One region of the Mycobacterium sp. IDUB_21 genome, then DNA from elsewhere that is predicted to be linked to it. Evidence: riboswitches for the same ligand, from Rfam matches in the RefSeq annotation. Region 1 holds a riboswitch; the other holds the start of a gene.
What was found. A riboswitch is a leader RNA that binds a small molecule or an ion and turns the genes downstream of it on or off. The one in region 1 is predicted to bind magnesium.
Positions count from the first base shown of each region.

Region 2: another riboswitch for magnesium. It lies ahead of ACZYY4_RS12700 (PE family protein); the one in region 1 lies ahead of ACZYY4_RS10750 (PPE family protein).

Region 1 is NZ_JBVAXQ010000005.1:333,223-337,393, forward strand. It holds gene ACZYY4_RS10745 (MgtC/SapB family protein) at 1-283, opposite strand, end outside; gene ACZYY4_RS10750 (PPE family protein) at 305-1,501, opposite strand; M-box (ykoK) riboswitch at 1,943-2,129, opposite strand; gene ACZYY4_RS10755 (PPE family protein) at 2,255-3,601, opposite strand; gene ACZYY4_RS10760 (PPE family protein) at 3,607-4,171, opposite strand, start outside.
Region 2 is NZ_JBVAXQ010000007.1:142,154-146,324, forward strand. It holds gene ACZYY4_RS12690 (carotenoid biosynthesis protein) at 6-863, shown strand; gene ACZYY4_RS12695 (PPE family protein) at 938-2,143, opposite strand; gene ACZYY4_RS12700 (PE family protein) at 2,158-2,457, opposite strand; M-box (ykoK) riboswitch at 2,744-2,916, opposite strand; gene ACZYY4_RS12705 (TetR/AcrR family transcriptional regulator) at 3,303-3,956, opposite strand; gene ACZYY4_RS12710 (acyl-CoA thioesterase) at 4,101-4,171, shown strand, end outside.

The sequences.
Region 1 (4,171 bases):
TGGCCGCGGTGTTCAAACCGCGGACGTTGAACCCCTCCCGCAGAATCACCCCGCCGCCGAGGAACCCCACCCCCGACACCACATACGAGGCGACCCGGGTGGAGCTGGTGTCGCCGGCGGCGATCGAGTACAGCACGAACAGCGTTGCGCCGGCGGCCACCAGCGCGTTGGTGCGCAGCCCGGCCATCCGGGCTCGCCACTGCCGTTCCAGCCCGATCAGCGCACCGCAGCCCAGCCCGACGGCCAGTCGCAGCGTGAACTCGGCGACGCTCAGCGTCTGCATGAGCTAACCCTGTCACACGCCCTAACCGGCGACCACCGGCCGACCCATCACCGTGGGCTTGAAGCCGTAGCGCGGGGCGGCGAATCCGTAGCTGCGGCCCTGCCCGGCGCCGGCCATCGGCACGCCCGGCATCCCGGCCGCGCCCGCCTGGGGGGCGTGCGTGGCCACAGTCCACCCGGTAGCCGCGACGCCGCCGGCGGGACCGGTGGCCGGGACGGCCGCAGCCCACGCCTGCGGCACCGACAGTCCCCCGACCATCGACGCCTGGCTCATCGTCGCTGAGGCGGTGCCCAGACCGCCCAACCCGGCGCCCAGGCCGTGCATCCCGCTGCCGAGTCCGCCGCCCAGTGCTCCGAGCATCGGCGTGAACGGGTCGATCGCGCCCAAGCCCAGCGGATCACCCGCAGCGATCGCAGCACCACGTACCACCGCCATGTCGGCGGCGAAGCCGGAGATCCCGGCCGCGCTCATCGGGCTGAACGAGCTGCTCATCAGGTTGGTCAATCCATTGGTCAGATCGCCCGTGCTGATCCCCTCGGCGCCCGTTGTTGGCGGTTGCAGCGGCGCCGCAAGACCCTGCAATGTCTGCGGCGTGTTCGTGATCGCTTGGGACAGTGTGGATTGCGCGTTCGAAGCAGCCGCCGTACCGGTGGCCTGGGCGGTCGCGGCCTGCTGGGTGCCCTGCGCCGACGGGTCGGCCACCTCGTGTGGCGAGCTGAACGGCGTGACCTTCGTGGCCGCCGCCGACGCCGCCGCGTAGCCGTACATGGCCGAGGCGTCCTGGGCCCACATCTGGCTGTAGTGCGCCTCGGTTGCCGCGATCGCCCCGGCGTTCTGGCCCAGGACGTTGGTGGCCACCAGTAGCGCGAGCTGGGAACGGTTCGCGACGATCAGCGGCGGCGGCACCGTCATCGCGTACGCCGCCTCGAACGCCGCAGCGGCCGCCTTGGCCTGGGCGGCGGCCTGCTCGGCCTGGGTGGCGGTGGTGCCCATCCACGCCGCGTAGGGCGCTGCCGCGGCGGCCATCGCATTGGAAGCGGGCCCCATCCAGCCTTCGCTGATGAGTCCGTTGATGACCGACTGGTAGGCGGCCTCGGCCGAACCGAGTTCGGCGGCCATCATGTCCCAGGCCCCCGCGGCGGCCATCATCGGTCCCGCGCCGGGCCCGGTGTAGATACGAGCTGAGTTGATTTCCGGCGGAAATGCTCCGAAGTCCATGGCATTGCTCCTTTTTGATCAGTGGCTTTTCCAGATGACTGGGTTTGTTGCGGGTGTGCAGGCACGTCGATATCCCGATACGCGTTGCATCCGTAGGTCAGAGGAACGAAAGATCGGGTCAGCCGGTCATGGCGACATGCCGGAGCCGGGCATGTCGGCCGAAATCGCTGCTCGACGAAAAGGCCGAGTTACCAAGCGTTTTCAGGACATGCCGAAGCCTGGCGTATTCCGCGAACGAAAGTCACGCCAGACGACGAGTTCAGCGCCGGTGAGAATCAGATGGTGAAAGCAGTACCGAGATTGAGGGAGACGACCGCCGATCTCGGATAGGAACTATCACTCGGACTCAATGTCGCTCTCACCTCCTCTGGGCCTGGGCACGCGGGGGTGCCTGCACGTGTGCACAAAGAGGTGAAGTCGCCCGGAAACAGCCGGACAGACACCGCACCCCTCTCGTCAGAGCTTCGGCACTGCACGGCGTGTCCTGACCTGCGCAAAGTACGCAGATCCGGAAGCCACTTGGGCTCAACCCTTAATCCGGGAGGAGCTGTCCTGACCCGGGGCGTCTTTCGACGTTCGGGGTCAGTGGCCTGTATCCGTGCAGACGCCTCACCTAACGAGGTGCTTGCTTAACCATAGTGCACCAGCCGGCGGGCCGGGTCAATCAGGCGCGGCGGGTCGCGGGCCTCCTGGCGGAGATTGGCCGGCGCCGACTGCGAATCAGCTTGTCTTCGGCCAGAAATCGCACCGGCATCAGCTGGGCTGCCGATCCTGACCGGGGCCGCTGCGACCGTCCGGTTTGACGTGCACGGCATGCACGCCGGGCTGCTCGGCGAGTTCTTCCAGCAGGCTGTCCAGGCGGCTGGGGTCGACGTGCCAGTGCTGGACGTCGGTGGTGCCGGCCAGCTCGGTGACCAGGCGTTCCAGCCGGCTCTGTGCATGGCCGTTCATCGCCGCGGCGGGATGACTCCGCGGCGCGGCCCCGGTGAGTGCCCGTCCCGCCAGACTCGCCAGGGCCAAGTCTGTGAACACACCGGTCGGAATCTGCGCGGCGGCGGCCGCCGCGGCGGGTGCCGCCGCCAGTCCGGTACCCGGCAAGGCGGCGGCAGCCATCTTGGCCACCGGTGCAGTCGTCACCCAGTTCGGTGGGACGCTGAGTCGGCCGATCGTGCCCGCGTTACCCGCTCCGGCCGACACCGGTCCGGGGCCGGCCGGTACGGATGCTTCGGCCGCGGCCAACGCCGTTGCACCGGAACCGAACCCGGCCCTGCCACCGGTGGCCGCGGCGATATCCAGGTCGGTATTGAGGTTGCGGGAGTACTGGATCAAGCCGTAGAGGACGGTCTTGATCGCATCGTTGAACGGCACAATGCTCTTCGGCAGGATCAGGAAGTAGGAGACCAGCTGCGACAGGGTGAGCGTGCTGGTGTCCGCTGCGGGTTGCAGCGAGGCCGCCGCCGGCGCCAGTCCTTGCAGCGCCCGCGGGACCGCGGCGATCAGCTGCGACAGCTGAGCTTGCCCGCTGCCGGCGGTGGCCGCCGCGACTGCCGCCCCCTGCCGGCCCGATGCCGAGGGGTCGGTGGTGGCCGGCGGTTGGGTGAACGGGGTCAGCGTGGTGGCCGCCGACGACTGGGCCGCGTAGCCGTACATCGCGATCGCGTCCTGGACCCACAGTTGTGCGTACTCGGCATCCAGCGTCGCGATTGCCGCGCTGTTCTGCCCGAGCACATTCGTCGCGACGAGCGTCGACTGCGCGCTGCGGTTCGCCGCGATCACCGGCGGCGGTGCAACCCCCGCGTAGGCCTCGTCGAAGGCGGTCGCGGCCGCGGTCGCGCCTGCGGCGGCCTGCTCGGCCGACGCCGCGGTGGCGTTGAGCCAGGCCACATACGGTGTGGCGGCGGCGGCCATCGACTCGGAGGCCGGTCCCAGCCACCCCTCGTCGGTCAAGCCGGTCAGCACCGACTGGTAAGCCCCGGCGGCCGAACCGGTCTCGGTGGCCAGCCGAGCCCACGCCGTCGCGGCGAGGTGCATCGGCCCCGAGCCCGGGCCGGCATACAGGCGTCCGGAATTGACTTCCGGCGGCAGCGCGGCGAAATCCATTCCGATCACCCCCGGCCCGGCTGCGGTCCGGTGTCGGGCGGCACCTGCTCGGCGGTGTCGAAATAGACCTCGTGGACACCGGGTTGCCCGGCAACCTCACCCAGCAGGCTCTTGAGTCCGCCCGGCTCGACGTGCCAGTGTCGTACCTCTCCTGCGCCGGTGAGCTGGTCGGCGATCCGCTCGCTGTTCGCCTCCCCCCGGTCACCGCGTCCCCGCCGGCGGCCAGACCGCCCGGCGGCCAGACCGGCCAGACCAGCACCCGCCACGCCGGCACCATGTCCTGCGGGTGCCGCGGCGGCGGGCACCGGGGCCGTGCCGGGTGCCACGGCCGCGGTGGTCGTCGCCTCGGGCACCGATTCGGTCCAGGCCGGTGGGACCGCGAGCTTGCCGACCACGCCCGCGTTCCCGGTGCTCGCTGCCACCGGCGGCCGGGTGCCGCCGGCCGGAGCCGTCGATTCAGCGGCGCTCAGCGCCGGTGTGCCGGAACCGAATCCGGCCCGGCCGCCGGTCGCCTGGGAGATGTCGAGGTCGGTGTTGAGGTTGCGCGCATACTGCCCCATGCCGTAGAGC
Region 2 (4,171 bases), on a different contig from region 1:
CGTCTGTGTCGACGCGCGCTCGGTGGCAGATGTTTGGCGGCTGGTGCATCGTTGCGCTGTGGTCCGCCGCGACGATGACGGCCGCGCTGAGCTCCGGATCCCCGATACATGCTGCCGCCGAGGCTGTCTCGGGCGGCGCACTGGCCGCGTTCGTGTTGTTCCATACGCTCACGTTGTACAAGCCGGTCGGAGTCATTGGCTACTTCACCATCGCGCTGGTCGTGTCGTTCGGATTCGAGGCGTGCAGTGTCGCGACCGGCTTTCCCTTCGGCTCCTACGTTCATCACCTGGAAGGACCCCGATTGCTCGGGGTGCCGTTCGTGGTGGTGCTCGGTTGGGTGGTTCTGGCCTGGTTGGCGTGGATGCTGGCCCGGGTGATCGTGGGCGAGTACGCCAACCGCCGCTTGCAGGTGGTGGTGACGCCCGTCGTCGCCACCCTGATCCTCGGCGGATACGACTTGGTGATCGATCCGATCACGGCCTATGCCCGCGGCCTGTACTCCTATGCGTCACCGAGTGGCGCCCTCGGAGTTCCGCTGAGCAACTATTTCGGTTGGGTGATCACGGGATGGGTGCTGTTCCAGATGTTCTCGTTGGTCGAGCGGCGGTGGCGCCGGGTACCTGCCGCGTCGGCCCGATCGGTTCTGTTGGCACCGGCGGTCATCTGGTTCGGACTGGCACTGCAGGTGAACCTCGAGATGCTGCGCGTTGGTGATGCCTCGGCGACAATCCAGGGCGGCAGGTCTGTGCCATTGTCTGATATCTACGAGACATCCTCTGCGACGGCGTGGTTCACGATGGCCCTGGTGGCGGTTGTCGCCGCAGCGCGGGTATGCCAAGGCAAGCTGGAGAGCGCCGCCTAGAGCACGCACCGCACGGCGGCGACTCCGTTCCGTCTTTGTTGCGAGGGACGCCAGTCGATGCGCAATCGGCATGCCTACCCGACCACGGTGGGACGCGGCATGACGGTGAGCTTGACGCCATAGCGCGGCGTACCGAAACCGCCGCTGCGCCCGCCGCCACCCGAGGGCACCGGGGGAGGCATCGCGGTCATCGACCTGCTCTCCGGGTTGACTGTCCAGCCGCTGCCCGTTCCGGCGGTGGGAGCAGCCGCCGGGGTAGCGGCTGCCCAGCTGGGCGGCGCGGACAACGATCCGACCAGGGTGGCTCGGCCCACGCCGGCCGACACCGGGGAGCCTGCGCCGCCGACAGCGCGGCCGGCGCTCTCCGCCCCGGCTGTTGCCGTGGACGCCAGTGTCATGCCTGGCGTGGCGTCGAGCCCGCCACGGGAAAGGGCAACTGCGCCTCCATCCATACCTCGTGCCAGAAACCCGAGCGTGGCCAGGCCCGACATGCCCTCGATGTTCCCGCCAGGGTCGAAGATTCCGGTTGCGGCAATCGTGTTCCACAACTGGGCATTGATATTCAAGCCGGACCCGTCGTCGTGGCCCCACGTTCCGTCGAAGAGGCCGTCGAAGAATTTCGTCCAGTGCCAATCGGGATCCGACGGCCGCGTACCGTCCGCCGGTGAGGCCATGTTCCGTAAGGCGTTCGGCACCTGAGAGTGCGTTTTGGCGGCGTCGGGACTGGCGCCGGCCGGCCCGTCTTCCCCTTCCGACCTGGTGGTTTCCGGCGCAGCGGGGAATGGGCTCAGTTGTGTGGCGGTGGCCGACGCGGCGGCGTAGCGGTACATCGCGACCGCATCCTGTGCCCACATCTGACCGTAGCGGGCTTCGGTCGCCGCAATAGCGGGGGTGTTCTGTCCCAGAGCGTTGGTCTTGACCAACGCCGTCATCAGCACACGGTTGGTCGCAATGGCCTGCGGCGGCACCGTCATTGCGTAGGCCGACGCATGGGCATCGGCGGCGGAATAGGCCTGCGCCGCAGTCTGCTCAGCCTGCTCGGCGGTCACGCTCATCCACGTCATGTATGGCTCGGCTGCGGCCATCATCGCCGACGCGGAGGGCCCCCACCAGCCTTGACTGGCGAGACCCGTTACCAGCCATTCGAAAGAATTTGCCGCCGAACGCAATTCTGCTGCCAGCAGGTTCCAGGACGACGCGGCGGCGAGCATCGGCCCGGACCCGGGTCCGGCGTACATCCGCGCCGAATTGACCTCCGGTGGAAGCGATCCGTAATCCATCACCCAAAAACCTTTCAGTAAACCGAGATAACGTTGGCAGCGTCGGTCGCCGCGTAGGACTGGGCGCTGCGCTGCAGCGTGTTCACGAACATCTCGTGCACCACAGCAGCCCGCTTGCTGATCGCCTGGTACATCTGCGCGTGTCTGGCGAATTGAGCGGCGGTCAGCGCAGAGACCTCGTCGGCGGCGGCCGGAACCACGCCAGTGGTCGGCGCCGCGGCGGCGGCGCTCTGCGCAGCTAACACATCGCCGACACCGCGCAGGTCAGCCGCTGTCGCAGTCAGTTCTTCGGGCAGTGCAGACACAAAAGACATCGAAGCTCTCCTTCAAGAAGACATGACGAATTGCACCGTTACACCATCAAATTCGCGCGCAGATACCGCGCTGGTCCCTGAGGGCAGACAGCGCTGCTGCGGAACGGCGCAAACCGATTCAGAGGGTGGAAGTGGCGCCGGGGCCGGAGTTGAACGAAATGCTCGTCGAACTCGGATAAGGACTATCGCTAAGACTCAATGTCGCTCTCACCTCCTCCGAGCCAGGGCACACGCGGATGCCATTGCGGTGTGCACAGCGGGTGAGCCGGACCGACAGATCAGCCGGCCGGCACCCCTCTCGTCAGAGCTTTGGCACTGCACGGCGTATCCGGCCATGAGCCGGAAGCCACTTGGGCTCAACCCTTAAGCCGGGAAGAGCTGTCCTGACCCTGGGCGTCTTTCGACGTTCGAGGTCAGTGGCCTGTATCCGTACAGACGCCTCACCTAGCGAGGTGCGTTCGCGGCCATGGTGGCATCAACCGCGCGGGGAGTCAACTCGAATGCTGCGCTACCAGCGTGTCGATGGCCCGGTCGACAGTCGTCGGTACGTTTGAAAGCAACTGAGTGCCAATATATTTCATTGATAGGCGACAAGTCACTGCGCAGTCCGTGCATCTGAAATCGCGAAATGTGTGTCGAAACGACCTGCGTGCCTGCAACGTTCGGACGACACCATGCCAGCAGCGCGGCAATCGGTGCGACTCGTACGAAGTAGCTGAGGGTTGTGTGGGAGCGAACTATTCACGCGCACAATGCAGGCCGAATCAAGCCGACTGAAGCAGCAAGTGAACCCCGGGACGTCCGGGTTGGCAATGCCACAGCGACGATCCAGCACCGCCTGGCTGTCACCGACCCGTGATCGGGGCCTGCCACAGACCCGTGATCCCGTCGACAAGGCCCTGATTGGCGCCCGGCCAGTCCGGGCGGGGCCCCTTGCTGCCTTCGGCGAATCCGCGTTCGATTTCGGCGCAGGTATACAGCAGCATCGTGCGCATCATGATCTTGCGTTCAACGCGAACGTGTTTGGGCAGGTCGGGGACGCCCTGGCCGATGCGGTCGATGACCCGGCGCAGCGTCTCCGACTCCAGGGCGCTCTTTGCGACCACTCGGCGATACGTGGGGTCGGTCATCACCTGGGCGGCGAATCGCGCATACCAGGTGGGCCCGGTCAGCGACGCCAGGTGATCGGTCAGCGGCTGCACCAGGCAACCCACCCAGTCGCGCAGTTCGGCGGAATCACCGGTGGCCGTGATCCGGGTGGTGCGCAGCTCTTCGATGTGCCCGGCGTGACTGGCTTCGATGGCGCGCACCAGATCCTTCTTGGTGCCGAAGTGGTAGGCCACCGCGGCGTTGTTGCCCTGGCCGGCGGCTACGACGATCTGGCGGTGGGTCACGGCCTCGACTCCGCGCTCGGCGATCAGCCGTTCAGCCGCGCATAACAGGGCCTCCCGTGTGCTGTCGGTGCGGGCGGACCGCGGGCTGTGCACCGGTGTCGGCATGGGAGTCAGTGAACATCGCTCACTTGACCTAAGTCAAACGTTTTACTTAAATGGACCGACAGTCCACAAGCCGGTTCTCCCATTGGGCCCCGAGCGCGCGCGCCGGCAGCGTACGGCGAGGAGGATGCGGTGAGGCCGACGCCGATGCCCGAAGCATCCGCCCGACCGGACTTCACCGGACCCCTCATCGGCTCCGGTAGCCCGTTGGAAGCCGC